Regions from separate parts of the Mesorhizobium sp. M2A.F.Ca.ET.046.03.2.1 genome, predicted to be linked through region 1. Evidence: predicted binding sites of a transcription regulator. Region 1 holds the regulator's gene; each other region holds the start of a gene.
The links. Region 1 encodes LexA, which represses DNA repair genes until DNA is damaged. Its sites were predicted from a motif close to TGTTCNNNNTGTGTTCNG; they were not measured.

Region 1 (10,447 bases):
GAGCAACGGATCGTCCTTGATGCCGAGCTCGCCCAACACCTCATGCGCGGTCTTCTGCATGATCTTGGCGCGCGGATCGTAGTTCTTGTAGACGCGGTGACCGAAGCCCATCAGCCGGAACGGATCGTTCTTGTCCTTGGCCCGGGCAATAAACTCCGGGATGTGGTCGACATGGCCGATCTCGCCCAGCATGTTCAGCGCCGCTTCGTTGGCGCCGCCATGCGCCGGGCCCCACAGGCAGGCGATGCCAGCGGCAATGCAGGCGAACGGATTGGCGCCGGAAGAGCCGGCGAGGCGAACCGTCGAGGTCGAGGCGTTCTGCTCGTGGTCGGCGTGCAGGATGAAGATGCGCTCCATGGCGCGCGCAAGCACCGGATTGATCTTGTACTCCTCGCACGGCACGGCAAAGCACATGTGCAGGAAATTGGCGGCGAAGCCGAGATCGTTCTTCGGATAAATGAAGGGCTGGCCGATATGGTATTTGTAGGCCATCGCCGCGATGGTCGGCATCTTGGCGATCAGGCGCATCGAGGCGACCATGCGCTGATACGGGTCCGAGATGTCGGTCGAGTCGTGGTAGAAGGCCGACAGCGCGCCGACCACGCCGCACATGACGGCCATCGGGTGCGCGTCGCGGCGGAAGCCGGTGAAGAAGCGCGACATCTGCTCGTGCACCATGGTGTGACGCGTCACGCGATAGTCGAAATCCTCCTTCTGCGCCTTGGTCGGGAGTTCCCCGTAGAGCAGGAGGTAACAGACTTCGAGGAAGTCGCCATGTTCGGCAAGCTGGTCGATCGGATAGCCGCGATGCAAGAGGATGCCGGCGTCGCCGTCGATGAAGGTGATTGCCGACTCGCAGCTTGCGGTGGAGGTGAAGCCGGGGTCGTAGGTGAAGGCGCCGGTGGTGCTGTAGAGCGCGCCGATGTCGATGACGTCAGGCCCAGTCGACCCGCTTCGCACCTTGAATTCATGGGTCTTGCCGGCGAGTTCGAGCCTGGCGGTCGACTCGTGCGCCTTGCTGCCCGGTTCCAGTTTTGTCGCAGCTTCGCTCATTCTCAAACTCCCTTTGTATCCTCATGCCGGCAAAGCAATTCCTGCAAACGACACGTCGAAGTCACCGGAATGCGCGAACTCGCCACCGCATTTTAGGAGGTGCGTGCCAATTGGGCCAAGGCCTAATGTTGCACTGCGAAACACACCTTTCAATGCCAATCTTCTTGGGCCAGTCCGCTCCTAATCGATTTGATCTCCAATGCGCGCCAGGCTTTCCTGGCGGCCCAGCACGGCCAGCACGTCGAACACGCCGGGCGATGTGCTGCGGCCGGTCAGCGCGGCTCGAAGTGGTTGGGCCACCGCGCCAAGCTTGTATCCGCCAGCCTGCGCGAACTCGCGGATCGAAGCCTCCGCCGAGGCGGCGCTCCACTCGCCCTGGACAGAAGACAACGCGCCATGCGCGCCGCGCAGAATCGCGCGCGCATCCGCGCTGAGCAAGCCCGCTGCCTTCTCGTCCAGGAGCAGTGGCCGCCCGGCAAACAGGAAAGCCGCGCCGTCCACCAGCTCCACCAGGGTCTTGGCCCGCTCCTTGAGGCCGGGCATAGCGGCAAGCAGCTGCGCCTTGCGCTTGTCATCGAGCTTTGCGGCGAGCGCCGGACCCCCTTCAAGATAGGGCAGAGTGGCGACGAAGATATCGAACAGCGCGCGATCGTCCATCTTGCGCATATGCACGCCGTTCAGCGCCTCGAGCTTGGCGAAGTCGAAGCGGGCAGCGCCCTTGTTGACGTCGCCGATGTCGAACCAGGCGATCATGTCCTCGATCGACATCACCTCGTCGTCGCCATGGCTCCAGCCGAGCCGCGCCAAATAGTTGAGCAAGGCTTCCGGCAAATAGCCCATGGCGCGATAGGCCTCGACGCCCAGCGCGCCGTGCCGCTTCGACAGCTTGGCGCCGTCGGCGCCGTGGATCAGCGGGATATGCGACATCGACGGCACCGCCCAGCCCATGGCGTTGTAGATCACGGTCTGGCGCGCGGCGTTGGTCAGGTGATCGTCGCCGCGGATGATGTGGGTGACGCCCATGTCGTGGTCGTCGACGACGACGGCATGCATGTAGGTCGGGTTGCCGTCCGAGCGCAGGATGATGAAGTCGTCGAGATCCTTGTTGGGAAAGCGCACCTCTCCCTGCACGCGGTCATGGACGACCGTCTCGCCCTCGGTCGGCGCCTTGATGCGGATGGCGCCCTTGACGCCTGCCGGCGCCTCGGAGGGATCGCGGTCGCGCCACTGTCCGTTATAACGCGGCGGCAGGCCCTTGGCTCTCGCCGCCTCGCGCATCGCCTCCAGCTCCGCCGGCGTCTCATAGCTGTAATAGGCTTTGCCCAGGCGCACGAGCTCCTCGGCCACCTCGCGATGGCGCGGGGCGCGCTCGAACTGGGAGACGGCGTCGCCATCCCAGGAAAGGCCAAGCCAGGTCAATCCGTCCAGAATGGCGGCCGTGGCGGCTTCGGTGGAGCGCTCGCGATCGGTGTCCTCGATACGCAAAAGCATCGTGCCGCCGGTGTGCTTGGCATAGAGCCAGTTGAACAGCGCCGTGCGCGCCCCGCCAATATGCAGGTAGCCTGTGGGCGAGGGGGCAAAACGGGTGACGACCTTGTCGGACATGGAACTCTCGAAGAAGCGCGCTGAGACGGCATATTTCGCGCGGGCTTTCGCGCTTTGCGCGTTCATGTAGCATAGGCGGTCTGGGGCGCAAGGGGCAGACCCGATGGCTGGACGTGGCCGGGGTACGGAGGAGGGCGGGGAAACGACAGCTGGCGTCAGCGAGCGCCTGATGTTTGCCCATGCCGAGCCCCAAGAGGCGCCGCCGATTCAGCTTCCGCAGCCGCGCGCACCAGCCGAGCATCTGCCTGATGGCCACGGCGCAGTACTGCCGGTCTCGCCAACAGCCGGCGGCGGCCGGATCCGCAAACAGCTCGGCAGCGTTTCGCTTCCCGCGCTGCGGCGAAGCGTTGCGGTCGCTGCCAGCACCGAGATCGACCGGGGCGTCGGCTTTCTGCTGGTGCCGGTGTTCCTGGCCGCCGGCGTCATCTATTACTTCTCGCTGAGCACCGAGCCTGATCTCTACAGGCCGCTTGCGGCGGTGGCGCTGATGGCTGTCTGCGCGGCGGTGTCGCGCTCCTGGCAGAAAACGCACCTTGTCTTCATGGCATCGCTTTTCTGCGCGCTCGGCTTCCTCTCGGCCAAGGTGGAGACCTGGCGGATGGCGACCCCGATGCTGGGGTCCGAAATCCAGACCCGGCTGACCGGCCGCCTGGTCACCGCCGAAGCGATGGCCAATGGCCGTGTGCGGCTGACCATCGATCTCATGTCCACCGAGCACCCGACGCTGCGCTACGCGCCGGACCGCGTTCGGCTGTCGGCGCGCAGGATCCCGTCCGGCATGACGGCAGGGTCGATGCTGACCGGCTATGCCAAGCTGCTGCCGCCGACCGGTCCGGTACGCCCGGACAGCTATGACTTTTCCTTCGACAGCTACTTTAGCGGCATCGGCGGCAGCGGCTTTTTCCTGGGCGATCCAAAGCTGTTGGCTCCGGCTTCGACTGCGCCAACGGGGGCACCCTTCGGCGCGCGCATTGCGTCGGCCGTGGAAAACGCGCGCGAAGGGATCGCCGACCACATCCGGAGCAGCATTGGCGGGTCCGAAGGCGAGATCGCGGCGGCGCTGATCGTCGGCGTGCGCGCCGGCATTCCGGAAGCGATCAACGAGTCGATGCGACGGACCGGCATCTATCACATCATATCGATCTCCGGCCTGCACATGGCGCTGGTGGCCGGCACGATCATGTTCCTGCTGCGCGGCGCCTTCGCGTTGTTTCCGGATTTCTCGTCCCGCCGCCCGGTGAAGAAATACGCCGCGGCGATCGCGCTGGCCTCGATCGCCGCTTACCTCGTCATCTCCGGCATCGTGGTGGCGGCCGAGCGAAGCTTCATCATGCTTGCGGTTATGCTTGTAGCGGTGCTCTTCGACCGCGCGGCTTTGACGATGCGCAACCTGGCAATCTCGGCGATTGCCGTCATCCTTGTCTCGCCACATGAAGTGGTCGGCCCGAGCTTCCAGATGTCCTTCGCCGCCACCGCGGCCCTGGTCGGCGCCTATGCCGGCTTTGCCGATTATCGCGCCGGCAAAACGACCGCGCCGCCGGTGAAGCGTTCGTTCCTGAAGTTCCTGTCGCGAAAACTAGCGGTTGGCGTGGGCGGCGCCGCTGTGACCTCGCTCATCGCCGGCAGCGCGACATTGCTGTTTGCGATCTGGCATTTTCAGCGCGTGTCGCCGCTCAGCCTGCTCGCCAATCTGGCGGTCATGCCGATCGTCTCGCTGATTGTCATGCCGTTCGCCGTGTTGAGCGCGCTCGCCATGCCGTTCGGCTTCGACGGTCCCTTCCTCTATGTGATGGGCAAGGGCCTGACAGCGATGATCGCCATTTCGGCATGGATTTCCGACCGCTCGCCAGTCGATGCAGTGGGATTGATCTCGATCCAGTCGGTGCTGCTGGCGACAATCGCGCTCGTCATCGCGACCATGGCCACCACCTGGCTGAGGCTCGCCGCTGTGCCCTTCGCGCTCGCCGCGCTGTTGGCGATCCCGCATGTGCGCACGCCGGATGTGCTGATCTCGGAGGACGCGCATCTCGTGGCGATGCCGATCGGTGGCGGCGAGCTTGCCGTCAACCGCGAACGCTCCAACGAGTTCACCACCGACAACTGGAAGCGGGCGCTGAAGGCCGAGGCCATCGTGCCGCCCGAGACATTTGCCAAGGATGCGCTCGATATCGCCGACCCGGTCGACCTGCCGCCCGGCTCGCCCTTCTATTGCACCGGCGACCTCTGCATTGGCCGGCATCCGTCCGGCGCGATCGTCGCGCTCGCCGAAAACCGCGACAGCGCACGGCCCGCCTGCGGCTTTGCCGATCTCATCGTCATCAACGATGCGACGGCCTACAATCCCTGCTGGGATGAGCGCGTGCTTGTCGTCACCAAGCGCCAACTGGCGCGTGACGGCAGTGCCGCCGTCTTCTTCGATCCGCAATCGGCAACCGCGCGAGCAGCCATCCAATATGCCGTCGAGCAGCCTTACCGGCCCTGGCACGAGCAGCGGAAGTACACTCGCGAGGCGAGGGGACTGGCGCCTTACGAAAAGCCAGAGAGGGCCAAGTCCTCGCAGCCGGATCAGTAGCGCCTGATCAGCCCGACGAGCTTGCCCTGCACCTTGACCCGATCCGGCCCGAAGATGCGGGTTTCGTAGGCCGGGTTGGCGGCCTCCAACGCGATCGAGGCGCCCTTGCGGCGGAAGCGCTTGAGTGTCGCTTCCTCATCGTCGACGAGCGCCACCACGATCTCGCCCGGGCTCGCCGTGCTGGCGTTACGGATGATGACGGTGTCGCCGTCGAAGATGCCGGCCTCGATCATCGAGTCGCCCTTGACCTCCAGCGCATAGTGCTCGCCGCCCATGATCATGTCCGGCGGGACCGAGATCGAATGCGTCTGGTGCTGGATGGCGTCGATTGGCACACCGGCGGCGATGCGGCCCATCACCGGAATGGACACGGCCGAAGCGGCGTCGTCATCATTGCTGGGTGTCGGCGTACGCGAGGGCGCTGCCGGCTTGACCTGTCGGCTTAGATTGCCCTGGCCGCCCTGGATGACGCTTGGCGAAAATTTCTTCGCGGCATTCAGGCCGGGAGCGATCGAGTCGGGCAGGCGCAAGACCTCCAGCGCGCGCGCCCGGTTCGGTAGCCGGCGAATGAAGCCGCGTTCTTCCAGCGCCGTGATCAGCCGATGGATGCCGGACTTTGAGGCGAGGTCGAGCGCTTCCTTCATCTCGTCGAAGGATGGAGGGATCCCGCTCTCCTTCAGGCGTTCATGGATGAACATCAGGAGTTCATGTTGTTTGCGCGTCAGCATTGGCGGCCCCCACGGGTTCCGAAACCAGAATCAGAAAAACAAACCCAGAACAAACACTATCTGTTCCAGTTGTGTTCCGCAACCGTTTAAAGTTTAATGAATTTCTTAAGGCGGGCGAAAGAATGTTGCATCCGACGGTGCCTGGCCGCCACCGGTTGGGCTGTGTCATTTATTCCGCTCGATTTTGCAATTCTCCTTATGCTGAAATTGAGAGGCGACATCGTCGCGGAGGTGCTGAAGGGATCCAGTCAGCTGACCCAACCATGTACCGTAACGTGAACGAAACGAACTCAAAATGCCAACCTTGGCGACGATTCCGATCCTCAGCCTTTGCCGTCTATGGACCAGCTAATATAGGACAGAAGGTTCTTGCCGGGTTGCGGACGGTGATGGGACAACCGCCTTGGTCGCCGGAGGGATGTAGCGGCCTGGGTCGAAATGGAGGCGGTAGCACATGAGGGGAATTCCCGATCTTGCCGAGGTCGAGGCGATGGACGCTGCGGACCCGCTGCGCCCCTTGCGCGATCGCTTTGTTCTGCCGGAAGGGGTGATATACCTTGATGGCAATTCACTGGGCGCCGCTTCGATCAATGTCTTCAACGAGATCGAGACGGCCGCGAAGCAGGAATGGGCGCAGGATATCATCCGTGCCTGGAACACCGCCGGCTGGTTCGACATGCCTGTCCAGCTGGGCGACCGGCTCGGGCGTCTGATCGGCGCCGCGCCTGGCCAGACGGTGGTATGCGACACCACCTCGATCAACATCTACAAGGTCCTGCATGCGGCGCTCGCGATGCGACCCGACCGCTCGGTGATCGTTGCCGAAGGCGACAGCTTTCCGACCGACCTCTACATGGCGGAGGGGGTGTCCTCGACGCGGCCCGGCGCGGTGCTGCGGCTCGAGGGCGTCGATGCGCCGACGATCGAGGAACTGATCGACGACCGTGTCGCGGTCATCCTGGTCAACCACGTCAATTACAAGTCCGGCCGGTTGCGCGATATGGCGGCCCTGACCCGCAAGGCCCATGACGCCGGCGCGCTGATCGTCTGGGACCTCTGCCACACGGCCGGCGCCCTGCCGGTGGATCTCGACGGCTCGAATGCCGATTTCGCGATCGGCTGCACCTACAAATATCTCAATGGCGGACCGGGCGCGCCTGCCTTCATCTATGCCGCCACCCGCCATCATCACGACATCAGCCAGCCGCTCAGCGGCTGGTGGGGCCATGCCCGACCGTTCGCGTTCGAGCAGGGTTATGCCGCCGGCACGGGCATCCGGCGATTCCTGTGCGGAACGCAGCCGATGCTGTCGATGCGGGCGCTGAAAGGTTCGCTGGATCTCTGGGACGAAGTCGACATGACTGCCGTGCGCGAGAAGAGCGTCGCGCTGACGGATCTGTTCATCCGCCTTGTCGAAGCTCGATGCGGCGCGTTCGGTCTCGAGCTAGAAAGCCCGCGCAACGGCGCCGAGCGCGGCAGCCAGGTGTCGTTCGCCCATCCACATGGCTACCAGGTGATGCGCGCCTTGATCGAGCGCGGCGTGATCGGCGATTTCCGCGCGCCGTCGACCGTTCGCTTCGGCTTCACGCCACTCTATGTCGGCTACCGGGATGTCTGGGCCGCCGTCGAGGTGCTGGAAGACATCCTGCGCACGAGCGCCTGGCAGGAGGCGCGCTATGCGATCAAGGAGGCCGTCACCTGACTTCGAATGGCATGCCGAACAAAGACAACTCGAAATCGATCAGATCGCAGGAGGGGCCGGTGCTGGGACTCCGCATTGTCGACTGGGATGACGCCTACGCCAACGGCGCGAACATCGCTGGCGGCGACCGCTGGCCGGCGGCCTGGGACGGCCCAGCTCAGGCATTTCGCGAAAAGCTGTTGGCGCAGGGCAGGGCGCGGCTCGACATCGTCTATGGCGAGGCGCCGCGCAGCCGGTTCGATCTCTTCCTCCCGCCTGCCGCGCCGAAGGGGCTCGTCGTGTTCATCCATGGCGGCTACTGGATGGAATCGGACAAGACATCCTGGTCGCATCTGGCCGCCGGCGCTGTCGGCCGCGGCTTTGCCGTCGTCATGCCTTCCTATACGCTGTGCCCGCGAACCAGGATCGGCGGCATCGTCAATGAAGTCGCGGCCGCGATCGGCAAAGCGGCGGCCATGGTCGAGGGACCGCTGATGCTGACCGGACATTCGGCCGGCGGACATCTCGCCAGCCGGATGGCGACGACGACTTCGCCGCTGGGCGCCATGGTGGCGCAACGCATACGCAAGGTCGTTTCGATTTCAGGCCTGCACGACCTTCGGTCGTTGATGTTCACGGCTTTGAACGAGACGCTGAACATCGACGAACGGGAAGCGTTTAGCGAAAGCCCGGCGCTGCTGCGGCCCGTGCAAGGAACCCGCATCACCTGTTGGGTCGGCGGCGGCGAGCGCTCGGAATTCCTGCGCCAGAGCGTATTGCTCGCCAACATCTGGAGGGGGCTTGGCGCCGCTACCCAGTCAGTTGTCGAGCCGGATCGGCATCATTTCAACGTCGTCGATGGTCTCGCAGATCCGGACCATCCCCTGACCCGAACGCTGGTCGAAGAATAGAGACGTATCACATCGACTGCGTCGACATGTTAGCGGATCGATTGCATCGACGCATTAGCGCAGCATAAGCACGCTGCATTCGGCGCCAACCTCCGCAGCCAGCGCAAAGGGCTCGCGCATGATCAGGCCGTTGGCGTCGGCGAGCATCCTGAGCATCGAGGAGTCCTGGATGCCGAACGGCGTCGCGACCAGGGTGCCGGCGTCCTCGCGCACCACGGCGCGAACATAGTCCTGCCTGAGATCGTTAGCCGGCATCGCGGCGCCCAGCCTGGCCGTTCGCACGTCCTGCCTGAAATTGCGGCCGCCGAGCCGGGCAAGCAGCGGCTTCAGGAAGAGCTGCGAGCAGACGATGCTGGCCACCGGATTGCCTGGCAGGCCGATGCAGCGGACATTGCCAAGCCGGCCGAACATCAACGGTTTGCCGGGGCGCATGGCGATCTTCCAGAAGTCGAGCCGCATGCCCTCGCTGGTCAGCACGTCATGGATCAGGTCGTGATCGCCGACCGAGGCACCGCCCAGCGTGACGATGACATCCGGGCCCGCCTGGACCGCTCTCCTGACCAGCGCGGCGATCGCCTCCTTGCGGTCGGCGGCGATGCCGAGATCGAGTGCGCGTGCGCCAACCGACTGGGCGGCGGCGGCAACGCCATAGGCATTCGACGAAATGATCTGATCGGGGCCGAGCGTGCTGCCCGGCGGCAGCAATTCATCGCCGGTGGCGATGATCGCGACCAGCGGCTGGCGCACGACATTCAAGGCAGGGTGGTTGGCAGAAGCCGCCAGCGAAAGGGCCGCCGCGTCGAGCACGCGACCATTTCCGAGCAGCACGTCGCCCTCGCTGAAGTCGAGCCCGCGGCGCCGGACATTGCGTGCTTGCGCGGTCGGCTCCGTCACCTCGATCCTGCCATTGCCGAGGTCGCGGACGTTTTCCTGGATGACGATGGTGTCGGCGCCTTCAGGCAGCGGCGCGCCGGTGAAGATGCGCACGGCCTGGCCTTTGCCGACGGTTCCGGAGAAACCGCGCCCGGCAGGCGCCATGCCTATCACTTCCAATTGCGCTGGCGCTGAAGCGACGTCGGCGGAACGCGCGGCATAACCATCCATCGCGGAGGCGTTGAAGGGCGGCTGCGTGCGCAGCGCCACAACCGGTTCCGCCAGGACCCGCCCGGCCGCGTCCGCCAGCGGAATGCTTTCGCCCGGCAAAGGCGCTGCGCCGTCGAGCAGGCGCGCGAGCGCTTCGGCGACCGGTACCAGCGCCATCAGGCATCCGCCTTGTAGTCACCGGATTTGCCGCCGGTCTTCTCGACCAGCCGGACACCGGAAATCACCATGCCGCGATCCACCGCCTTGGCCATGTCGTAGATGGTGAGGCAGGCGACCGAGGCGGCGGTCAGCGCTTCCATCTCCACGCCGGTCTTGCCGGTGACGCGGGCGAGCGCTGTCACCTTGAGGCCGGGCAGCGAATGGTCCGGCTCGATCTCGACGGCCACTTTGGTCAGAAGCAGCGGATGGCAAAGCGGGATCAGCTCATGCGTCTTCTTCGCTGACATGATCCCGGCGATGCGGGCGGTGCCCAGCACATCGCCTTTCTTGGCGTCGCCGGCCAGAATCATCTCCAGCGTTTCGGGCCGCATCGAGACAAAGCCCTCGGCGATTGCCGTGCGGGTCGTCTCGGCCTTGTCGCCGACATCGACCATGTTGGCTTCGCCCTTGGCGCCGAGATGGGTGAGGGCGGGCATTCTCAAACCGCCTCGGCCGCTGCCTTGCCTGTCAGCAGAAGCTTGGTCGCGGCAGCTACGTCCGCCTGCCGCATCAGGCTCTCGCCGACGAGGAAAGTACCGATCTTGCTCTTCTCCAACCGGCGGCAATCCTGATGCGTGAAGATGCCGCTCTCGCT
Region 2 (10,447 bases), 120 kb from region 1:
CTCGGCCGCTTCGCGTTTGCCTCCGGGGCGCCGCTCCAGAAGCTCCTTCAGGAACTGGCCGGTATAGCTGCGCTTCTCGCGCACGATCGCTTCGGGCGTGCCTGATGCCACAAGCTCGCCGCCGCCGTCGCCGCCCTCGGGGCCGAGATCGAGCACCCAGTCGGCGGTCTTGATCACCTCGAGATTGTGCTCGATGACCACCACGGTGTTGCCCTGGTCGACCAGCTCGTGCAGCACTTCGAGCAGCTTGGCCACGTCGTGGAAGTGCAGGCCGGTGGTCGGCTCGTCGAGGATGTAGAGCGTCTTGCCGGTCGCCTTGCGCGACAATTCCTTGGCGAGCTTGATGCGCTGCGCCTCGCCGCCCGACAGCGTCGTCGCCTGCTGGCCGATATGAATGTAGCCGAGGCCGACCTGGTTCAGCGTCACCAGCTTGTCGCGCACGCCTGGCACCGCCGAGAAGAACTCGACGCCTTCCTCGACGGTCATGTCGAGCACGTCGGCGATCGACTTGCCCTTGAATAGCACGTCGAGCGTCTCGCGGTTATAGCGCTTGCCATGGCAGACGTCGCAGGTGACGTAGACGTCGGGCAGGAAGTGCATCTCGATCTTGATGACGCCGTCGCCCTGGCAGGCCTCGCAGCGGCCGCCCTTGACGTTGAAGGAGAAGCGCCCCGGCTGGTAGCCGCGCGCCTTGGCTTCGGGGAGTCCGGCGAACCAGTCGCGGATCGGCGTGAAAGCGCCGGTATAGGTCGCCGGGTTGGAGCGCGGCGTGCGGCCGATCGGCGACTGGTCGATGTCGATGACCTTGTCGAGGAATTCCAGCCCCTCGATGCGGTCGTGCTCGGCCGGATGCTCGCGCGAGCCCATGATGCGGCGCGAGGCCGCCTTGAACAGCGTCTCGATCAGGAAGGTCGACTTGCCGCCGCCCGACACGCCGGTGACCGCGGTGAAGGTGCCGAGCGGGATTTCGGCCGTGACGTTCTTCAGATTGTTGCCGCGCGCGCCGACCACCTTGATGCGCCGGTTCTTCTTGGCTTCGCGGCGCACCGCGGGCGTCGCCACTTCGAGCTCGCCGGACAGGTACTTGCCGGTGATCGAGGCGGGCGTCGCCATGATCTGCTGCGGCGTGCCTTGCGCGATGATGCGGCCGCCGTGGATGCCGGCGGCCGGGCCGATGTCGACGACATAGTCGGCATGCAGGATGGCGTCCTCGTCATGCTCGACGACGATCACCGTGTTGCCGATATCGCGCAGGTGCTTCAGCGTGTCGAGCAGACGCGCATTGTCGCGCTGGTGCAGGCCGATCGACGGCTCGTCCAGCACATAGAGCACGCCGGTGAGGCCTGAGCCGATCTGCGAGGCCAGCCGGATGCGCTGGCTTTCGCCGCCGGACAACGTGCCGGAGTTGCGCGACAGCGTCAGATAGTCGAGGCCGACATCGTTCAAGAAGCGCAGCCGCTCGCGGATCTCCTTGAGCACGCGCACCGCGATCTCGTTCTGCTTGTCGTTGAGCTGCGCCGGCAGGTCGGTGAACCACTGGTCGGCCTTGCGGATCGACAGCTCGGTCACTTCGCCGATGTGCTTGCCGCCGATCTTCACCGCCAGCGCCTCCGGCTTCAGCCTGTAGCCGTTGCAGGCGGGGCAGGGCGTGGCCGACATGAAGCGCTCGATCTCCTCGCGCATCCAGGCCGATTCCGTTTCCTTCCAGCGCCGGTCGAGATTGGGGATCACGCCCTCGAAGGTCTTGGTGGTCTTGTAGGAGCGCAGGCCGTCATCATACTGGAAGGTGATCTCGCGCTCGCCGGTGCCATGCAGCACGGCTTCTTTTGCCTGGGCGCTCAGATCCTTGAACTTGTCGCCGAGCTTGAAGCCATAGGCCTTGCCCAGCGCTTCAAGCGTCTGCGCGTAATAGGGCGAGGTCGACTTCGCCCACGGGCTGATGGCGCCGTCGCGCAGCGAGACGTTCTCGTCCGGCACGACGAGGTTGGGATCGATGGCGCGCTGGCTGCCGAGGCCGTCGCAGGTCGGGCAGGCGCCGAACGGGTTGTTGAAGGAGAACAGCCTCGGTTCGATCTCGGGAATGGTGAAGCCGGACACCGGGCAGGCGAATTTTTCCGAGAACAGGATGCGCTCATGCGTCTCGTTCTTCGACTTGTTGACCGAGTCCTCGCCGGTCAGGCTGGAGTCGAGCGGCCGGTCGGCGAACTCGGCCACAGCAAGGCCGTCGGCGAGCTTCAGCGCCGTCTCCATCGAATCCGCGAGCCTGGTGGCCAGGTCCCCGCGCACGACGATGCGGTCGACGACGACGTCGATGTCGTGCTTGTACTTCTTGTCCAGCGCCGGCACGTCGGCGATCTCGTAGAAGGTGCCGTCGACCTTGACGCGCTGGAAACCCTTCTTCTGCAGCTCGAGCAGTTCCTTGCGGTATTCGCCCTTGCGGCCGCGCACGATCGGCGCGAGCAGATAGAGGCGGGTGCCTTCGTCCAGCGCCAGCACGCGGTCGACCATCTGGCTGACCGTCTGGCTCTCGATCGGCAGGCCGGTGGCGGGCGAATAGGGGATGCCGACGCGCGCGAAAAGCAGGCGCATATAGTCGTAGATCTCGGTGACGGTGCCAACCGTCGAGCGCGGGTTGCGCGAGGTGGTCTTCTGCTCGATCGAGATGGCGGGCGACAGGCCGTCGATCTGGTCGACATCCGGCTTCTGCATCATCTCTAGGAACTGCCGGGCATAGGCCGACAGGCTTTCGACGTAGCGGCGCTGGCCCTCGGCATAGATGGTGTCGAAAGCGAGCGACGACTTGCCGGAGCCCGACAGTCCAGTCATGACGATCAGGCTGTCGCGCGGCAGGTCGAGATCGACGTTCTTGAGATTGTGTTCGCGCGCCCCGCGAATGGAAAGATATTTATGGTCGGCCATCGCCGGTCGCCGCCTCAGATCTGGAATTTGCTGGATTGGGCGGGTTTGTCCCGGCCATCCCCTATGTAGGTATTTTTGCCGCCACGTCGAGAGACGCCACAATCTCGACGGAACAAGCCGATTATGGGTTTAACCGCCTTTCGCGCGAGCGGGCAAGCGGAAAGAACAAAGGCCGAACACGCTCCTGACAAAGCGTTGTGGAAACATTCGCGTCATGCGCTGTGCAAACAGTTGCTCGAAGCCTCGTGAAGACAAGTGTCGCCGATGCCCGCCTCGTCGATCCACGAGCCACTCTGCTTACCCGCACGTAACCTCCCGGCGATCACATTTTTCGGTAACCGGCTATTCAACGGTTGACGACGGCGACTCACGGGGGCAGTCTCAAAGGCGTCAACGAAGCCGGCTGTCTTTCGATGGCCTCGCCGCCCAACAGGCGGCCTGCGAGACGCCGCAGGCGATAGCGATTAGCGCTTCGAACGACATTGTCGCAACGGACCCAGGAGCGGAGCATGACGCCACCGGACAGTCCCTTGAGGCTCCACACGGAGATGGAGCCGCGGCGGGCATAAGTGCCAGGGCAGACTTGAAACGCCGGCCCGACAAACCGTGACTTGCCGATTCCCTACAATCAGAGACCATAGTCGGATCGTCGGCTGAACGCCGCGTTGCATCCGAAACAGAACGCCGGCAGTCCACTCCCGGCCAAAGTTGGATTTCAGATCCATGAAGCCCCATCCGTCTGCACAGCAGGGATGGGGCTTACATTTTGTGGGGCGCTCAACCCGCGACCGCGATCAGTGGTTCGGTAGCTTCATGCCGCCCGTTGCCATGTCGATCGTTATGCTGCCGCCGATCCTGACATCGGTGTTGCCGATCTTGAACGAGCCGTCGCTGCCGGCGGGCTGCGCGTCATCGGGTTCCGGCTGCGGCGCCGGTTTGGCGATGCGATAGTCGCCGCTGACGCCGGGCAGTTTCTGCGACTGGCTGTCGTCGGCCAGTGCGGTGCCGGCCATCAAGGCGCCGGCAAGAGCGGCGAGGGCGGCGCATAAATGTCTGGACTGAACGGACCTGATCATGCGCGGACTATAGGGACGCGGCTGAAGCGATGCCAGACGCGCGGCGATCAAATTGCCGCGCGCCTACTCCGCTATATCAGGCCGCTTTCTTGCGCGTGTCATACACGTGGTCGACGAGGCCCCAGTCCTTCGCTTCCGCGGCGCTCATGAAGTAGTCGCGGTCGAGCGTGCGCTCCACTTCCTCGTAGGTGCGGCCGCAATGCCTGGCGTAGAGCTCCGTCATATGCTGCTTGGTGCGCACGATGTCCTCGGCGTGGCGCTGGATGTCGGAAGCCTGGCCCTGGAAACCGCCAAGCGGCTGATGCAGGACGATCCTGGTGTTGGGCAGCGCGATGCGGCGTCCCGGGGAGCCCGCCATCAGGAGAAACGAGCCCATCGAGGCGGCGAAGCCCATGCAGACCGTCGACACCGGACAGGAGATGTATTGCATCGTGTCGTAGATGGCGAAGCCGCTGGTCACCATGCCGCCGGGCGAGTTGATGTAGAGCGAGATCTCCTTGTCGGGATTGTCGGATTCCAGCGACAGCAGCTGGGCACAGACCAGCGCCGAGACATTGTCGTTGATCTCGCCATTGATGAAGACGATGCGCTCGCGCAGCAACCGCGAAAAGATATCGAAGGAACGTTCGCCGCGGCTCGACTGCTCGATGACCATCGGCACCAGATTGGCAATGCTCATGACGGGTTTCCTCTTATCAGGCCGCGCGCAGCATCATGCAGGGCGCATTGGCCGCGGTCGGGGTCTTGCGCGCATAAAGCGAGAGCCCGCAGCCGGCGCCGGCAATGGCCAGAACAGGCTCAGCCACCGGCACGAAGCCATCATGCACGATCCGAAGATGCGTGCCTCCGGAGGCTGTCCGGGCCAGCGTGAAGGTGACGATGCTGTCAAAGGCGGGAAGCTGGTCGGCATCCTTGTCGGCCGGCCGCTCGCGCCAGGAATAGCGCAGCAGCCGGCCAGGCTCGGCTTCCAGCACCTCGCATTCGATCGGCGCATCCGGTCCGGCAAAGGTGAAGCAGCTGCCAGCTTCCGCCTTGATGTCGTTCGGCATCATCCAGGCGGCCAGCAGTTCCGGCTCGGTCAGCGCCCGCCAGACCTTTTCCGGCGGATCGGCAAGCTCGCATTCGAAGCTGAGCGGGGCCTCTGCCGCTGTCGGATTCTCTGCCTTGGTCATTGGTCCATTCCCTTCAGAACCGTCTTCAACTTCTCGATGCCTTCCGGCCAGAAGGCGCGGTAGCGTTCGATCCAGCCGAGCAGCGGGTCGAGCCCCTGCGGATCGGCGCGGTAGTAGGCGTTGCGGCCAGCGCGCCGCTCGACCACCAGGCCGGCGCCGCGCAGAATGGCGAGATGCTGCGAGACCGCCGGCTGCGACACGCTCATGCCGGCGCGCAGCTCGGTCACTGTCATCTCGCTGGCGGTCAGCCGCTCATAGACGGCGCGACGGGTGGGGTCGGCGAGCGCCCGGAAAATCTCTGCTTCGATCATGCGGAAAGCATAAGTCGATACTTATAGATTTGGCAAGCGCTGTTTTTATGATGTCCAGCGCTTCACCGGATTCGCGGCTCCGTCGAAGCTTGCTTCGAAGATCGGCGATGCGAGCACGGCATGGATGCGGAGCATGCCGGACCCAATGTTGCGAAAGCCATGCCTGCGATGCGCCGGGATGATCAGCGACTGCCCCGCAGTCAGTACTGCTCGCCTGTCTTCGATCCACATTTCGGCCTCGCCGGCAATCACTGTCAGCACTTCCTCCACCGAATGCGAATGGGTCGGCGCCCCGGTTGCCGGTTCGACCCACTGTTCGAATATGCAAAGCTCGGCCGCGCCGTTGGCGGCGGCAACACGCATCCGCGTCTCCACTCCGGTCCGCCAAAGTTCGCGCGGCTGATCCTCATGTGTCAGGGTGTTCATTCGGAGATATCCCCTTTCGTTTCCCACACCAGGACACTACCTCTTGCTGACATTCCTTGACAGAAGCATCGGTTATGCTAGAACGAAAGAGGAACAAAAACCTTGTGGGAAAAGCCAGCCTTTACGGGCGTGGGCGGCCCTGAGGCTGTAAGGTGAGCGACTTAAAATTTGTTTCGGATGAGCGCGGAGAAGTACGATGGCGGGTAGCGTCAACAAGGTCATTCTGGTCGGCAATCTCGGGGCGGACCCTGAAATCCGCCGCCTGAATTCCGGCGATCCGGTCGTCAACATCCGCATCGCCACCTCGGAAAGCTGGCGCGACAAGAATTCGGGCGAGCGCAAGGAAAAGACCGAGTGGCATAATGTCGTCATCTTCAACGACCAGCTCGCCAAGGTGGCCGAGCAGTATCTGAAGAAGGGCATGAAGGTCTATGTCGAGGGCCAGCTGCAGACCCGCAAATGGCAGGACCAGACCGGCAATGACCGCTACACGACCGAGGTGGTGCTGCAGAAATTCCGTGGCGAGCTGCAGATGCTCGACGCGCGCGGCGAGGGCGGTAGCGGCCAGGTCGGTAACTATTCAGGCGGCAGCAGCCGTGGTTCCGATTTCGGCCAGTCGGGCCCGAACGAAGGTTTCAGCCGCGGTGGCGGCGGTTCCAGGGGCGGCGGTGGCGGCGGCGCGTCGCGGGAGCTGGATGACGAGATCCCGTTCTAAGCGTCTCGACATGGTCGTTTAGAGGAAGGCGATGTCGCTCGGACCGCTTCCGTCGGCGCCGCCTCCAATCCCATGGCATGCCTTCGCGGCCTTTGCCGCTTAGCCATCCATCCTTCGCCGGCAGTAACCTTCATAGAGCGGGACACTTGTGAGGGCTTCGGCCGGCGTAGGCCGGTTCTCGGAACCCGCCATTTTCTGCGCGGCCTGACCTGAATCTCAACAGGCCTTAGCGCGGACCGGAATTTCTCAAGGAAGACCACCGTGAAAGCACGCGTCAAATGGGTCGAGGAACGCACCTTTGTCGGCGAATCCGGCAGCGGCCATAAGGTCGTGCTGGGCACGGCGCATGGGCCGGATGGCAAGACGCCTGGGCCGAGCCCGATGGAACTGGTGCTGATCGGCACCGGCGGCTGCTCGGCCTATGACGTCGTGCATATCCTGGAGAAAGGCCGCGAGGCGGTCGAGGATTGCGTGGTGGAGCTCGACGCCGACCGGGCCGAGACCGACCCGAAAGTGTTCACCCGCATCCATATGCATTTCATCGTCAAGGGCCGCGCGCTCTCGCATGACAAGGTGAAACGGGCGATCGACCTGTCGATCGAGAAATACTGCTCGGCCAGCGCGATGATGGCGAAGACGGCGACGATCACGCATGATTTCGAGGTGGTCGAGACGGGGGCGCAGTAGGGCAGTAGGGCAGTAGGGCAGTAGGGCAGTAGGGCAGTAGGGCAGTAGGTGGGCTGCTTCGCAGCCTCTTAGGCTGCCATGAGCGCCCTGACGCCGTCGGCCACGAACTGGACCGCCAAGGCCGCCAGGATCACGCCGAGCAACCTGGTCAGAATCGAGCGGCCGGTCTGGCCGAGGATGCGGTCGATGCGTTCCGACAGCACAAACACCAGATAGGTGATGACGAGGCAGAGGAAGATGATGCCGACCAGGGCTGCCTGCGCGGCAAAGCCTTCGAAATGTCCCGACAACAGCACGGTCGCCGAGATCGCGCCAGGGCCGGCGATCAGCGGGATCGCCAGCGGGAAGGCGGCGATGTTGTGGATCATGTCCTTGGTGATGGCGACGTCGCCGATCTTCTCCTTGCGGTCCTGGCGGCGCTCGAACACCATTTCGAAGGCGATGAAGAACAAGAGAAAGCCGCCGGCGACGCGGAAGGCCGGCAGCGTGATGCCGAACACCGACAGGATCGAGGCGCCGGCAACCGCGAACAGCGCCATGACCAGAAAGCCGATCACCGAGGCGCGCACCGAGACCTGTTGGCGCTCCTCTCGGTTCATGCCGCGCGTCACGGCGAGGAAGAGCGGCGCCAGCCCCGGCGGGTCGATGGTCACCAGTATGGTGACGAAGGCGTTGAACAGGCTGTCGAAACTCGGCATCGCTGGCCCCTCCCGCCAGGCGAAGCCCAGCCTCTGCAATTGGTAAAGCAAAGCCCAGGCGCTGGAAACAGGCGGGAAGATGGTTTCGCGAACCTGGTGAAGCCCGGCGGCGCAAAGGATGGCTACGGCTCTTGTTTTGTGCCGCTGCGATCTTCGGTAGTCATCAGCTCTCACCCACCCGCCGGGCCAAAAACTCCACCTCCATGCGCCAGGTCGCGCCGCCGTCATGCGAGCGCTCGCCCAGCCAGCGGAACGAGTTTTCGGTAATGCGCGAAAAGCTCCAGCGTACCGACGCGCCGGTTCCGTCGGCGCCGACCTGGACGATCGTGTCGCCCTCGGCGCTGCCGAGCTGCCGGCTGTAGTACTGATTGCGCGGGTCGCTCCAGAAGATGTGCCAGGCGTCGGCGCCGGGATCGTAGACGCGCAATGTCGTGCCGTAGAAGGTCCACGGTCCGAGCGACGGGGAGGGACCCGCGTCGCGGGCGGGCAGTATCCAGACGTCCTGCAAGGCCCTGCCTTCCAGAACCCAGCCGAAATGCACCTCGCCGCGACCGGTGAGCTTTGTGCCGTCCTCTAGAATGCGCGTGGCATCGAATGTCCAGGCGCCGATGAAGCGGCCGTAGAGCTTCAGCTTTTCGGCGAGATCCGGAATGGGGTCGTCGCTGTGCAAGGCTTCGGCAAAGGGATTAGTCATGGTTGCTGCCTCGTTTGTCAGGAGAGGGCAAGCAATAGGGGCAGGCGGGGTTCGCCGCTTGGGAAAAATTGCTATCGTTCGGGCATGACAACAGCGCAGAGAACTCTGGCTTCCGGATCAGGCTGGCAGGTGTCCGACGTGGTGTGTACCGCCGCCGCGGGCGACAGGCCGTTCGAGGAAGGACATCGCGGCTTCTGCGTCGCCGCGGTGGCCAGCGGCACGTTCCGCTACCGCACGCGCCAGGGCACGGCGAAGCTGGCGCCGGGTGCCATCCTGCTCGGAAATCCCGGCGCCTGCTATGAATGCGGGCATGAGCACGGCGCCGGTGACCGCTGCCTTTCCTTCCATTTTTCGCCAGCCTATCTGGAGCGCGTCGTGGCCGAACTGCCGGGCGCGAAGCGGCTGGGCTTCGCCGATCCGCGCCTGCCGCCCTTGCCGGCGCTCGCGCCTTTGCTGGCCGAGGCGGAGGCTGCGCGCGAAAGGAGCGACAACGAGGCGTTCGAGGAACTCGGCCTACGCCTTGCCGGCGCGGTGGTCGCGGCTGCCGCCGGTTCTTTCAGAACGGCGCGGACACCAAGCCGCCGCGATCAGAAACGCGTTGCCGAAGCGGTGCGGCTGATCGAGCTCAATGCCGAGCGGCCGCTCTCGCTGGCCGAGCTCGCCGGCGCCACGGCGACGAGCCCGTATCATTTCCTACGCATCTTCCGGCATGTGGCCGGCATGACGCCCTATCAGTTCCTGCTCAGGACAAGGCTGCATCGGGCCGCCGTGCGGCTGCGCAACTCGGACGCGACGATCTCGACAATCGCCTTCGACACAGGCTTCAACGATCTGTCGAGCTTCAACCGTCGGTTTCGGCGCGAGATGGGAGAGGCGCCGCGCGCCTATCGCGCCCGGCGCGTTGGCTGAAAAAGCCTGCCGCTGCCCGTCGGGGGTCGTTCATGGCATGCTATCCTGTTCCTTGAGCTGCGGTTTCCCCGGACCAAGTGATTTGATCGCCGCGTCGACGCAGTGGAAAATGCGCTCAGCGCCGACGATGTCGGCGATGCCGAACCGCTTGAGCGCCGCTTGGGCGCGCAGCGATTCCATGCGCGCGATAGCAAAGACCGCACCTTTGTCGCGACAATGGCGGATGGTGTCGATCAGCGCCTGAGCGGCGGTATAGTCGATCTCGACGATGTTGCTGGCCTCCAGAACCACCAGCTTCACGCCCTCGCTCCTGGCGTCGATCAGGTCGCTCAGACCGCGCTTGAAACGGTCGGCATTGACGAAGGAAAGCGGCGCCTGGAACGCCACCACCAGCACGCCGGGGTGCCGCTCGCCCGGGCTGGAACCGCTCGGCGGCCACCAGACCGACGTGCCCGGTACCTGCGCCAGCTCGATCGGCTCGGTGCGCGTCGAGCCCCAGATGCCGTGCAGCAGCGACAGACCGATGCCGATCGCGACCCCGGTTTCGATAGGCAGGACGACGATGGCGATCATGGTGATCAGGATCAGCGCGAACTCGCCGAGCGCCTGGCGATATACGTTAACGGCGATCCTCCAGCGCAGGATATGCTGGGCCACGAACATCAGCACGCCGGCAAGGGCCGCTTGCGGCACGTTGGCCAGCAGGCTGCCGCCGAAAGCGCCGAGCCCCAGCACGATAGCCGCCGCGATCAGGCCCGACAGCTGCGAGCGGCCGCCGGTCTGGGCGACGATGGCCGTGCGCGGCGGGCTGGCGTTGACGGCAAAGGCGCCGAACAGGGC
Region 3 (10,447 bases), 390 kb from region 1:
AGTGCCAGATTGGCGTTGACCACCGTCTGGTCGGCCATGCCGGCCTTGGCCTCGAGCAGCAGCGCGCGCGCCTTCTTCTTGTTGCCGCGCAGGAGCTGCGAATAACCCATATTGTTGACGATCTGCGGCTTGCGGCCGGCAACCTTCAGCAACTGCGCATAGGCGCGGTCGGCGAAGTCGAAACGGCCGAGCTCGTCATAGGAAGCGGCAAGCCCCATCCAGGCTTCGGCATTGTCGGATCTGAGCTCGACCGCCTTGCGGAAATGCTGTTCGGCCAGGCCGAAATTCGCCTCGCGGAACTGGGCCTTGCCTTCGACGAGGTCGTTGGCGCTGACATCCTTGGCCACCGGCTGGATCGCGGTGGTCTTGGTCGTGTCGACACTGTTGCTGGTGTTGCTCGTCGTGCAGCCGGTGATCATCAAGGCGGCCGTCAATGCCACCGCTGCCGTGGGAAGTCTCTGACGCATGCCCCTGCCCCATCGCCCGATTTGCCGGGTCGTTCTTCACGAAAAGACGATACAGGAGAGCGATTAAGCTTCGGTGCCGAAATGCAGCTAAATTTTGGTTCCCCGCCAAGGATGCGTTAACCAGCAGACCAGCGATGGTTGAGGTATGCTGAGATTCGGGTCAGGCCGTGTCGAGAATAATGGCTTTCGAGAACCGGAGCGGAGCGTACTTGAAGTACGTGAGCACCGGGAGCGCAGAAAGTCGCTATTCGCAGGCCGGCCTCACCCGAATATCAGCATACCTCAGTGATGCGCCGTCAGCTTCACAATGATCGGAATAATGGCGATCATCAGCACCACCGGCAGGATGCAGACCGTCACCGGCACCGACATCTTGGCCGGCAAGGCATGCGCCTTCTCCTCCGCCAGCGACATGCGCTTATGCCGCATTTCGTCGGAGAAGACGCGCAGCGAGCCCGATAGGCTGGTGCCGAGCTCCTTGGATTGCTGCAGCAGCGTCGCGAAGGAGCGCACCTCGTCCAGGCTGAGACGGTCGGCGAGCGCCTTCAGCGCGTCGTCGAGACTGCGCCCGGCCCGCAGCTCCAGCGACACCAGGATCAGGTTCTGGCTGAGCGACGGATAGGTCCTGGCAAGCTCCTTGGAGACCCGCTCGATGCCGGCCTCCATGCTCATGCCGGCATCGGAGCAGACGATCATCAGATCCATGAAATCGGGAAAGCCGTTGCGGTATTCGCGCATCTTCTCCCGAACCTTCTGCGTCAGCACCAGGCCCGGCAGGAAATAGCCGCCGGCGCCCGACAGGATGATGAAGGTCCAGCGGCTGGTCATGGTCGACTCGGCGCTGGCCGCCCAGTGGTTGATCAGGAACGCGCCCAACGCCGCGCCGATCATGGTGGCGAAGCGGATCAGGAAGAACATGCCGACGGCGCGCGGCTCCATATAGCCGGCCTGGATGAGCTTCATGCGCAGCCGCGCGACATTTTCCGGGTCGCTCTTGGCATAGAACTCCTGCGCCCGTTTCACCGCCTTCTCGCGCACGGCGCTGGTGCTCTTCTTGGGCGCAGCGTCCACCTGCTCGGCCGGCTGCACCACCTCGACCTTCAGCCGGCGCTTGACCTCGCCGCGATCGCCCTTGGCGAGCACAAGCGGCCAGGCAACGGCACCGCCGCCAAGCACCAGCAGCAGCACGGCAACCGGCATCAGCGACGTCGGCGCGAGCGAGGCGAGAAAGCGGATGACGTCTTCCATTTCAGAACCTGAAATTCGACATCTTGAACATGATGGCGTTGCCGAGCAGCAGCCAGAAGATCGCCCCGCTCAGCATGTACCAGGTCTTCGGCTCGCCCCAGACATCCTGGTAGAATTGCGGCATCAGCACCATGATGGCGGTGAACAGAAGCGCCGGCACTGCGGTCAGGATGTAGGCAGACATGCGGCCTTCGGTCGAAATGGCGCGCACCTTGCGGCGCAGCTTGCCGCGCTCGCGGATTGTCGCGGACAGGCCGTCGAGGATCTCGCGCAGATTGCCGCCCGAACTGCTCTGGATCGACACCGCCGTGACGAACAGCGGCAGGTCCTCGTGGCCTACCCGGTCGAATAGATTGTTCAGCGCCGACACAAGGTCCGAGCCGTAGGTGACCTCGTCGGCGACGACGCCGAACTCGGTGCCGATCGGATCGGCCATTTCGCGCGCCACCATGGCGATCGCCACCGGCACCGGATGGCCCGCCTTGAGGCCACGCGTGATCAGTTCCAGCGCCTCGGGCAACTGTATCCCGAACCGCTTGTGCCGGCGCTTGCGCATGAAGCGCATCGCCATCACCGGCAGCACCGGCAGCAGTATGAGAAACAGGATCAGGCCGAACAGAAGCGGCAAGCCCTTCCAGATCGTGAGAAGCGCCAGTGCGAAAGCGATCCCCGATGTGATCATCAGGAACTTCGGCAACGGCGTGGTCATGCCGGACTGCGTGCGCAGGACGCGGAAACGGTCGAGGGAAAAGACGGAACTGCGGCCGTCGATCCCGCGCTCCTTGCGCAGTTGGATCAGCACCTGCTCCTGGCTGATCTTGTTCTCGGCGAGCTTCATGCGGCGGTTGATTGCCGTGCGCTTGTCGCTGCGCCCGGCATAGAGCAGGTAAAGGCCCTCGGCGATCATGATGCCGGTGAGCGCCGCCGCGGCGTATACGACGTAGATCGGGCTGAATCCCTCGAACACCGGCCTAGTCCTGCGGCCGGCCGGGTTCAAAATACTTGCCCGGGAATTCGATGCCCATGTTGCGCAGGTCCTCGAGGAAGCGCGGGCGGATGCCGGTCGCCTCGAAGTGGCCGAGGATCTTGCCGTCCGCCTCCATGCCGGTGCGCACGAAGCGGAATATCTCCTGCATCTGGATGACATCGCCTTCCATGCCGGTTACCTCGGCGACGCTGGTCACCTTGCGCTTGCCGTCGGAAAGGCGCGTCAGCTGCACGATGATGTCGAGCGCGCTGGCGATCTGGCTGCGGATCGACTGCACCGTCATCGGCATGCCGGTCATGCCGAGCATCTGTTCCAGACGCGAGATCGCGTCGCGCGGCGTGTTGGCATGGATGGTCGCCATCGAGCCTTCATGACCGGTGTTCATCGCCTGCAGCATGTCGAAGGCTTCCTCGCCGCGGCACTCGCCGAGGATGACGCGGTCGGGGCGCATGCGCAGCGCGTTCTTGACCAGGTCGCGCTGCTTCAGTTCGCCATGGCCCTCGATGTTGGCCGGGCGCGTTTCCATGCGCGCGACATGCGGCTGCTGCAATTGCAGCTCGGCCGCGTCCTCGATGGTGATCAGGCGCTCGTCTTCCGGGATGAAGGCCGACAGCGCATTGAGCATCGTCGTCTTGCCGGTGCCGGTGCCGCCGGAGATGATCGTGGTCTTGCGGGCGTGCACCGCCGCCGCCAGCACTTCGGCCATGTTCTGGGTGATGGCGCCGAACTCGACCAGCTTGTGCAGGCCGAGCTTGTTCTTGGAAAATTTGCGGATCGACACCAGCGGGCCGTCGACGCCGACCGGGCGGATCGCCGCGTTGAAGCGCGAGCCGTCGAGCATGCGGGCGTCGACCATCGGCTGTGATTCATCGACGCGGCGGCCGACAGCCGCGACTATTTTGTTAATGATTCGAAGCAGATGCGCCTCATCCTTGAATGGGATGTGGACCTGCTGCAGCTTGCCGCGCTTTTCGACGAAGCAGTTCTGGTGGCCATTGATCAGGATATCGTTGATCTCAGGGTCCTTGAGCAACGGCTCCAGCGGGCCGAGGCCGACCATCTCGTCGACGATGTCGTCGACCAGCGCATCGAGCTCGGCGATGTTGATCGCCATCCGCTCCTCGCGCGTCTTTTCCGAGACGAATTCATGCACCTGCCGTCGCATTTCATCCTTGGGCAGCCGCTCGAGCGCCACGAGGTTGATCTCCTCGAGCAGCATGCGGTGGATGCGCACGCGCGCATCGAGCACCTTGTTGGCGCTTTTTGCCGGCGCGGCCTCCGGCTTCGGCGGTGCCGGCTTGCGGGTCGTCGGGATGATCACCGCATTGTGCACCATAGGCGCGGGCTCCGGCGCTCGCTGCGGACGAGTGTCGCGGTTCTGCAGGTTGGAAAAGCGAGTGTTCATCCGGCCTTCCTCTTCAGCAGGCCTTTGCCGAGGCCGAACAGCGATTTCGACTTGACCGTGGTCTGGACGGCCTCCTCCGGCAGGATGATCTTCTTCAGGTCGTTGACGACATTGGCGTTGGGGTCGATGGCGTGCAGCGGCACGCCGCGGTCGACGGCCTCGCGCACCAGCCGGTAATTGTTGGAGATGCCGCCGACGAAATGCTCGCCGAGTATCTCTTGGACATCGGCCTGCTTGATGCCGCTGTCGAACATCTTCTGTTCGAAGCGGTTGACGATGACGTTGGGCTTCACTTCCTTGCCTGCGGTCTCATAGACGGCCTGGATAAGGCGCTGCGTGTGGCGCAGGCAAGGCACCGTCATCTCGGCGACGATGTAGAGCTTGTTGGAACCCAAGAGCACCGTCTCGGTCCAGGGGAACCAGGTGCGCGGCATGTCGATGACGACATTGTCGAAGTAAGCCGCCACGAGATCGAGCATCCGAACCACCACATCGGTCTTGAAGGAGCGCATGTCCGAGGGACGTGTCGGCGCCGCGAGCACGCACAGGCCACTCGCATGTTTCGACAGCATCACATCGAGCAGTTGCCGGTCGAGGCGCTCCGGCTGGTTCTCGATTTCCGTGATGTCGAAGCGCGGCTCAAGGTCGAGATATTCGGCGCAGGCGCCCTGCTGGAAATTCAGATCGACCACGCATGTCGAAGCGCCGCGCGTCACCGAATGATGCAGCTGGAAAGCCGTCTGCAGCGCGAGCGTGGTGGTGCCGACGCCGCCGGCGGCCGGCATGAAGGTATAGATGTGCGATTCGGTGTTCTCTTCCCGCCCCGGCCCCTGCAACGCCCGGATGACCGAGCGCACCAGGTCTGCCGTGGTGATCGGCTTGACCAGGAAGTCGGCGACCTTGAGCTGCACGAGGATGCGCACCGCCGCCGCGTTGAATTCCTGGGTGACGACGACCACGGGAACGCTGCCTTCCAGCCGGCGCATGACGCGCTGCAGCGACTCGATCTCCTCGAGCTTGGCCGCGTCCATGTCGACGATGACGGTGCCGAAATCGGTTTCGAGGGCTTCGCCGCGCAGCTCGTTGATGCTCTTTTCCACCGTCAGGAGCTCGATGACCTCGGAGGTCGCAAAAGCCGTCCGAGTGTCCTGCACGAACGCCCTGTCGGTGGAAACGAGCAGGATCTTCTTGGTCTTGGTAGCAGATGCCATCGTTGTCGGCCGATCAATTCGATGTCGTTGATGATGTTGTCGGCGCGGACGCGGCGCCGGCTTTCGCGCCAACGGCGACAGTCTCGGAACCCGGACGTTGAGCCGGCACGAGAAGCCTTGTGTTCTGGACGCCGTACTTCCACGGATCGACCATCTGCATGGCGGTGTTGGATGCCTGCGCGTTGCCGACCCCCGGCGTCACCCCTTCGGTGCGCACATAGTCGTCGCTGGTGCAGCCGCCGGCGAGGCCAGTGAGCAAGAGAACAGTCCAAAGGGCGATGCGCATGGCCTTAGTCCTTCGGCAGGTCGAGGAAGTGGCCGGACGTGCCGGATACGGAGCGGGCGGTGCTGCCATCGGCCAGCGCCAGCGGACGCTTCGGCGCCGAGGCGTCGGCCTCCTCGGTGTTGTTGAGGAAATAGTCGGCGGCACTTGCCGGCCGGGTGCCGTCGGTCGGCTCGACCATCTTCTTCGAGGGATCGACCGGCTTGACCAGGTACGGCGTGACGATGATGACCAGATCGGTCTCGCGCCGCTGATAAGATTTCGAGGAGAACAGCGGACCGAGCACCGGCAGCTTGCCGATCCCCGGCACCCGCGATGTCGTGATGTCGTTCTGCGACTGCAGAAGGCCGGCGATCATGAAGCTCTGGCCGTTCTTGAGGTCGACCGACGTCCTGGCGCGGCGCACGATGAAGGCTGGAATGGAAATGCCGCTGCTGACCTGGATGGAAGCGGACGGGTCGATCGACGACACTTCCGGCGCGATGTCGAGGCTCAGGAGCCCGTCCTTCAGCACCGTCGGCGTGAAATCGAGGCCGACGCCGTACTTCTTGTAGGTGACGCTGATCTTGCCGTTGTCTTCGGAAACCGGGATCGGGAACTCGCCGCCGGCAAGGAAGCTCGCCGTCTGGCCAGAGCGGGCAATCAGATTCGGCTCCGCGAGCCGCCGCGCCAGGCCGCGTTCCTCCAGCGCCTTGATGGCGATGTCGATCGACAAGCCGTTCGACAGCAGGCTGCCGATGATCTCGCCCGTTCCGGCAGCCGGCACATCTCCCCCGTCCGGGTTAAGCACGACTTTGCGGTTGCCGATGCCATAAGCGAAATTGGCCGCGTATTTGGCGCCGAGATCCTGGCCGGCCTGGCGGTTGATCTCGACGAAGCGGACATTGAGCTGTACCTGCTGCGAGGACGAGATGTTGACCGAATTGATGACTTCCTCATTACCGGAAAAGCGCGAGGCGATCTTGCTGGCCTTGTCGGCGGCGACCGCATCCTCGGCCTCGCCCGACAACACGACGCGGCCGTTTGCCGAACCGACCTTGATCTTGGCGTCGGGCACGCTGGCGCGGATGGTGCTGGCCAGTTGGTCGGTGTCCAGCGTCACCTCGATGTCGATGGTGCCGACAAGCTGCTTGGTCTGGTCGAACAGGGCGATACCGGTGGTGCCGAGATTGTTGCCCAGCACATAGAAGGACTTGTCGGTCAGCGGGTTGACGTTGGCGATCTCCGGATCGCCGATGACGATCTGGTAGAAGGCCGCGCTCGTCATGATCGTCTTCGGCTTGCCCTTGGCGACCTTGATCGAGGCGTTCTGGTTCGCCGAGACATAGACGACGTCATTGTCCGCCCTTGCCGGCGCGGCGAAGCCTACCACAGCCAGCGACACCGCCAGCGCGATCGCGCCGAGAAGACGCCATCCCCCGGTCGTCCGAAATGCATCAAACCCGAACATCTTGCCCGTCCCCGCCGATCCCCACCGGCTATTGCTGCAGTTCCTGCGGCGGTTCCCGTGAAGGAACCTTGTATTCTTCGACTTTCTCGCCGCGCGTCACGATCACCGTCCTGAATTTCGGCTCGTCCTGGTCCTTCGTCACCGCATTGACGAGCGAGGCCGCACTTGCCTCGGCGTTTGCGGCAACCGAGCCGCCGAAGGAAGAGATCGTCGTAAGCCCGCCTTTGCTGGCACTGGCGTCAGCCGCGGACCGCAACGACAGCGACAAAGTGCCGACGGTGCGGGCGAGCGCCACTTTCTGCGCCCCTTCGTTGGTCACCTCGATGGTCACTGAATTGGCGACCTGCGGCTCGGTCTTGCGTTCGTCGGCGCCCTGCCCGACCGAAAGCACTTTGGCGTCGGAGACCACAATCTCGGAGGTGACCGTCGAGCCGGCCGCCCCTTGCGCGTTCTTGGATACTTCCTGGATGTCTCCCGCATCGCGCGTCAGGACGACGTCGACCCGGTCTCCCGGCGTGACGAAGCCGCCGACACCGGCAATTTCGTCGGTGCGGATGGTGACGGCCCGCATGCCCGGCGACAGTATGTTGGAAAGCGTGGCGCGACCGTTCGGTCCCGACAGTTTGGTGAGCAGCACCGGTTCGTTGACCTCGATCGGCGACAGCACCACGCGGCTGCCGTCGGCAAGCAACTTGTCGATCGTCGGGAAAGCGCCTTGCGGCAGCGAATCCTGCGGCCACGGGATCTCGGCGAGTTGTGGCCGTCCGAGCTCCATTCCATAGCGCAGCGGCGCTTGAGCCACCACGATGGTCTTGAATTCGACCTTGGGCTGCTGCGGAGCTTCGACCGTGACCACCTTGATCTCGGACTGAGCCTTTGCCTGGCTCTTGACCCAAAAATCCGCCGCAAAGATCGAGATCGCGCCGAAGACGGCTGCGATACCGATCATGGTTATGGCCCTGCCCCGCACAACGAAACCCCTGACGCCCGTGGTCTTTTGTTGGTTTGGGCCTCACGCTAGGCGTTAATGTTAAAGAATCAGGAATCCCGTGACCCGCCGATCGCCCTATTTCGGCCGGCTTGGTTATCGAATGGTTTTGGAATAAGAGACAGTTTGATCCCTGAACGGAACAGGAACTCGTTCGCCCGCCAAAAGCGTGGCAGTATCGAGCCGTGATTCGCATTACCGGACGCTAGGCCCAGCATGGACGACAGCAACGATCTCTTCGGCAAGATGGAAAAGCAGGCACAGCCGGTGCGCGCGCCCTCGCGCCCCGCCGATCCGCTGGTGCAGGCCGCGAAGCGCTCGACCGCCGCCCGCGACGGCAGCGAAAGCTACAGCGCCGCCGATATCGAGGTGCTGGAGGGTCTCGAGCCGGTGCGGCGCCGTCCGGGCATGTATATCGGCGGCACCGACGACAAGGCGATGCACCACCTGTTCGCCGAGGTCATCGACAATTCGATGGACGAGGCGGTGGCCGGCCACGCCACCTTCATCGACGTCGAGCTTTCCGCCGACGGCTTCCTGACCGTCACCGACAATGGCCGCGGCATCCCGGTCGATCCGCATCCGAAATTCAAGAAGCCGGCGCTCGAAGTCATCATGACGACGCTGCATTCGGGCGGCAAGTTCGACTCCAAGGTCTATGAGACCTCCGGCGGCCTGCACGGCGTCGGTGTTTCGGTCGTCAACGCGCTGTCCGACCACCTCGAGGTCGAGGTCGCGCGCGGCCGTCAGCTCTACCGTCAGCGTTTTTCCCGCGGCGTCCCGGTCAGCGGCCTCGAGCATCTGGGCGAGGTTCATAACCGCCGCGGCACGAGGACCCGCTTCCACCCCGACGAGCAGATCTTCGGCAAGGGCGCGGCCTTCGAGCCGGCGCGGCTTTATCGCATGGCGCGCTCGAAGGCCTATCTGTTCGGCGGCGTCGAGATCCGCTGGACCTGCGATCCGTCGCTGATCAAGGAGAAGGACCAGACGCCGGCCAAGGCCGAGTTTCATTTCCCCGGCGGCCTGAAGGACTATCTCAAGGCGACGCTGGGCGACGAGTTCCAGGTCACGCGCGAGGTTTTTGCCGGCAAGAGCGACAAGCAGGGTGGCCACGGTTCGCTGGAATGGGCGGTGACCTGGTTCGGCGGCGACGGGTTCCTCAACTCCTACTGCAATACGATTCCAACTCCCGAAGGCGGCACGCATGAGGCCGGCTTCCGCAATGTGCTGGCGCGCGGACTGCGCGCCTATGCCGACCTGATCGGCAACAAGCGCGCCTCTATCATCACCACCGAGGACGTGATGATCTCGGCCGCCGGCATGCTGTCGGTGTTCATCCGCGAGCCGGAATTCGTCGGCCAGACCAAGGACAGGCTGGCGACCATCGAGGCGATGCGCATCGTCGAAAACGCCATCCGCGACCCATTCGACCATTGGCTTGCCGACAATCCGCAGGAAGCCTCGAAGCTTCTCGAATGGGTCATCGCGCGCGCCGACGAGCGTGTGCGCCGCCGCCAGGAAAAGGAAGTCTCGCGCAAGAGCGCGGTGCGCAAGCTGCGCCTTCCGGGCAAGCTCGCCGATTGCACGCAAAATGCGGCCGCCGGCGCCGAGATCTTCATCGTCGAGGGCGACTCGGCCGGCGGCTCGGCCAAGCAGGCGCGCGACCGCGCCAGCCAGGCGGTGCTGCCGCTGCGCGGCAAGATCCTCAACGTCGCCAGCGCCGGCAACGACAAGCTTGCCGCCAACCAGCAGATCTCCGACCTCATCCAGGCGCTCGGCTGCGGCACGCGCTCGAAGTACCGCGACGAGGACCTGCGCTACGACCGCGTGATCATCATGACCGACGCCGACGTCGACGGCGCGCATATTGCTTCCCTGTTGATCACCTTCTTCTATCAGGAGATGCCGAACCTGATCCGCGGCGGCCATCTCTACATGGCCGTGCCGCCGCTCTATTCGATCCGGCAGGGCGGCAAGGTCGGCTACGCCCGCGACGACGCGCATAAGGACGAACTGCTGCGCACCGAATTCACCGGACGCGGCAAGGTCGAGATCGGCCGCTTCAAGGGCCTGGGCGAGATGATGGCCTCGCAGCTCAAGGAGACCACGATGGATCCGAAGAAGCGCACCCTTCTGCGGGTCGACGTGATCGACGCCGAGCAGGCCACCAAGGATGCCGTTGACGCGCTGATGGGCACCAAGCCCGAAGCGCGTTTCCGCTTCATCCAGGAGCGCGCCGAATTCGCCGAGACGGACGTGCTGGATATCTGATCGCGGAAGGGTCCATAAAGGCTCCTGTACGGAGACGAATGTGACCTGGACGCGTCTGAGAGAGCTTGTCGAGACATCGTTAAGCGGTCTGACGCGGCCGACCCGTTCGGACTGGATCTTTGCCTTGCGCACGGTT

Region 2: the regulator LexA is predicted to act here: its motif matches at 5,983-6,000, upstream of EJ072_RS30155 (single-stranded DNA-binding protein).
Region 3: the regulator LexA is predicted to act here: its motif matches at 8,174-8,191, upstream of parE (DNA topoisomerase IV subunit B).

The regions. Positions count from the first base shown of each region.
Region 1 is NZ_CP034449.1:6,439,630-6,450,076, forward strand. Features, by position in the region: gene gltA (citrate synthase) at 1-1,053, opposite strand, end outside; gene gltX (glutamate--tRNA ligase) at 1,234-2,658, opposite strand; gene EJ072_RS30735 (ComEC/Rec2 family competence protein) at 2,762-5,230, shown strand; gene lexA (transcriptional repressor LexA) at 5,224-5,958, opposite strand; gene kynU (kynureninase) at 6,413-7,660, shown strand; gene EJ072_RS30750 (alpha/beta hydrolase) at 7,720-8,550, shown strand; gene glp (gephyrin-like molybdotransferase Glp) at 8,605-9,810, opposite strand; gene moaC (cyclic pyranopterin monophosphate synthase MoaC) at 9,810-10,289, opposite strand; gene trpC (indole-3-glycerol phosphate synthase TrpC) at 10,292-10,447, opposite strand, start outside.
Region 2 is NZ_CP034449.1:6,324,164-6,334,610, forward strand. Features, by position in the region: gene uvrA (excinuclease ABC subunit UvrA) at 1-2,919, opposite strand, end outside; gene EJ072_RS30130 (hypothetical protein) at 3,714-3,995, opposite strand; gene EJ072_RS30135 (ATP-dependent Clp protease proteolytic subunit) at 4,072-4,674, opposite strand; gene EJ072_RS30140 (SRPBCC domain-containing protein) at 4,691-5,167, opposite strand; gene EJ072_RS30145 (metalloregulator ArsR/SmtB family transcription factor) at 5,164-5,478, opposite strand; gene EJ072_RS30150 (cupin domain-containing protein) at 5,524-5,904, opposite strand; gene EJ072_RS30155 (single-stranded DNA-binding protein) at 6,101-6,619, shown strand; gene EJ072_RS30160 (OsmC family protein) at 6,881-7,306, shown strand; gene EJ072_RS30165 (MarC family protein) at 7,375-8,004, opposite strand; gene EJ072_RS30170 (hypothetical protein) at 8,168-8,698, opposite strand; gene EJ072_RS30175 (AraC family transcriptional regulator) at 8,783-9,607, shown strand; gene EJ072_RS30180 (SulP family inorganic anion transporter) at 9,638-10,447, opposite strand, start outside.
Region 3 is NZ_CP034449.1:6,046,098-6,056,544, reverse strand. Features, by position in the region: gene EJ072_RS28805 (hypothetical protein) at 1-467, opposite strand, end outside; gene EJ072_RS28800 (type II secretion system F family protein) at 750-1,715, opposite strand; gene EJ072_RS28795 (type II secretion system F family protein) at 1,717-2,682, opposite strand; gene EJ072_RS28790 (CpaF family protein) at 2,687-4,108, opposite strand; gene EJ072_RS28785 (response regulator/pilus assembly protein) at 4,105-5,319, opposite strand; gene EJ072_RS28780 (hypothetical protein) at 5,333-5,605, opposite strand; gene EJ072_RS28775 (type II and III secretion system protein family protein) at 5,610-7,052, opposite strand; gene cpaB (Flp pilus assembly protein CpaB) at 7,081-8,001, opposite strand; gene parE (DNA topoisomerase IV subunit B) at 8,257-10,311, shown strand; gene EJ072_RS28760 (FUSC family protein) at 10,352-10,447, shown strand, end outside.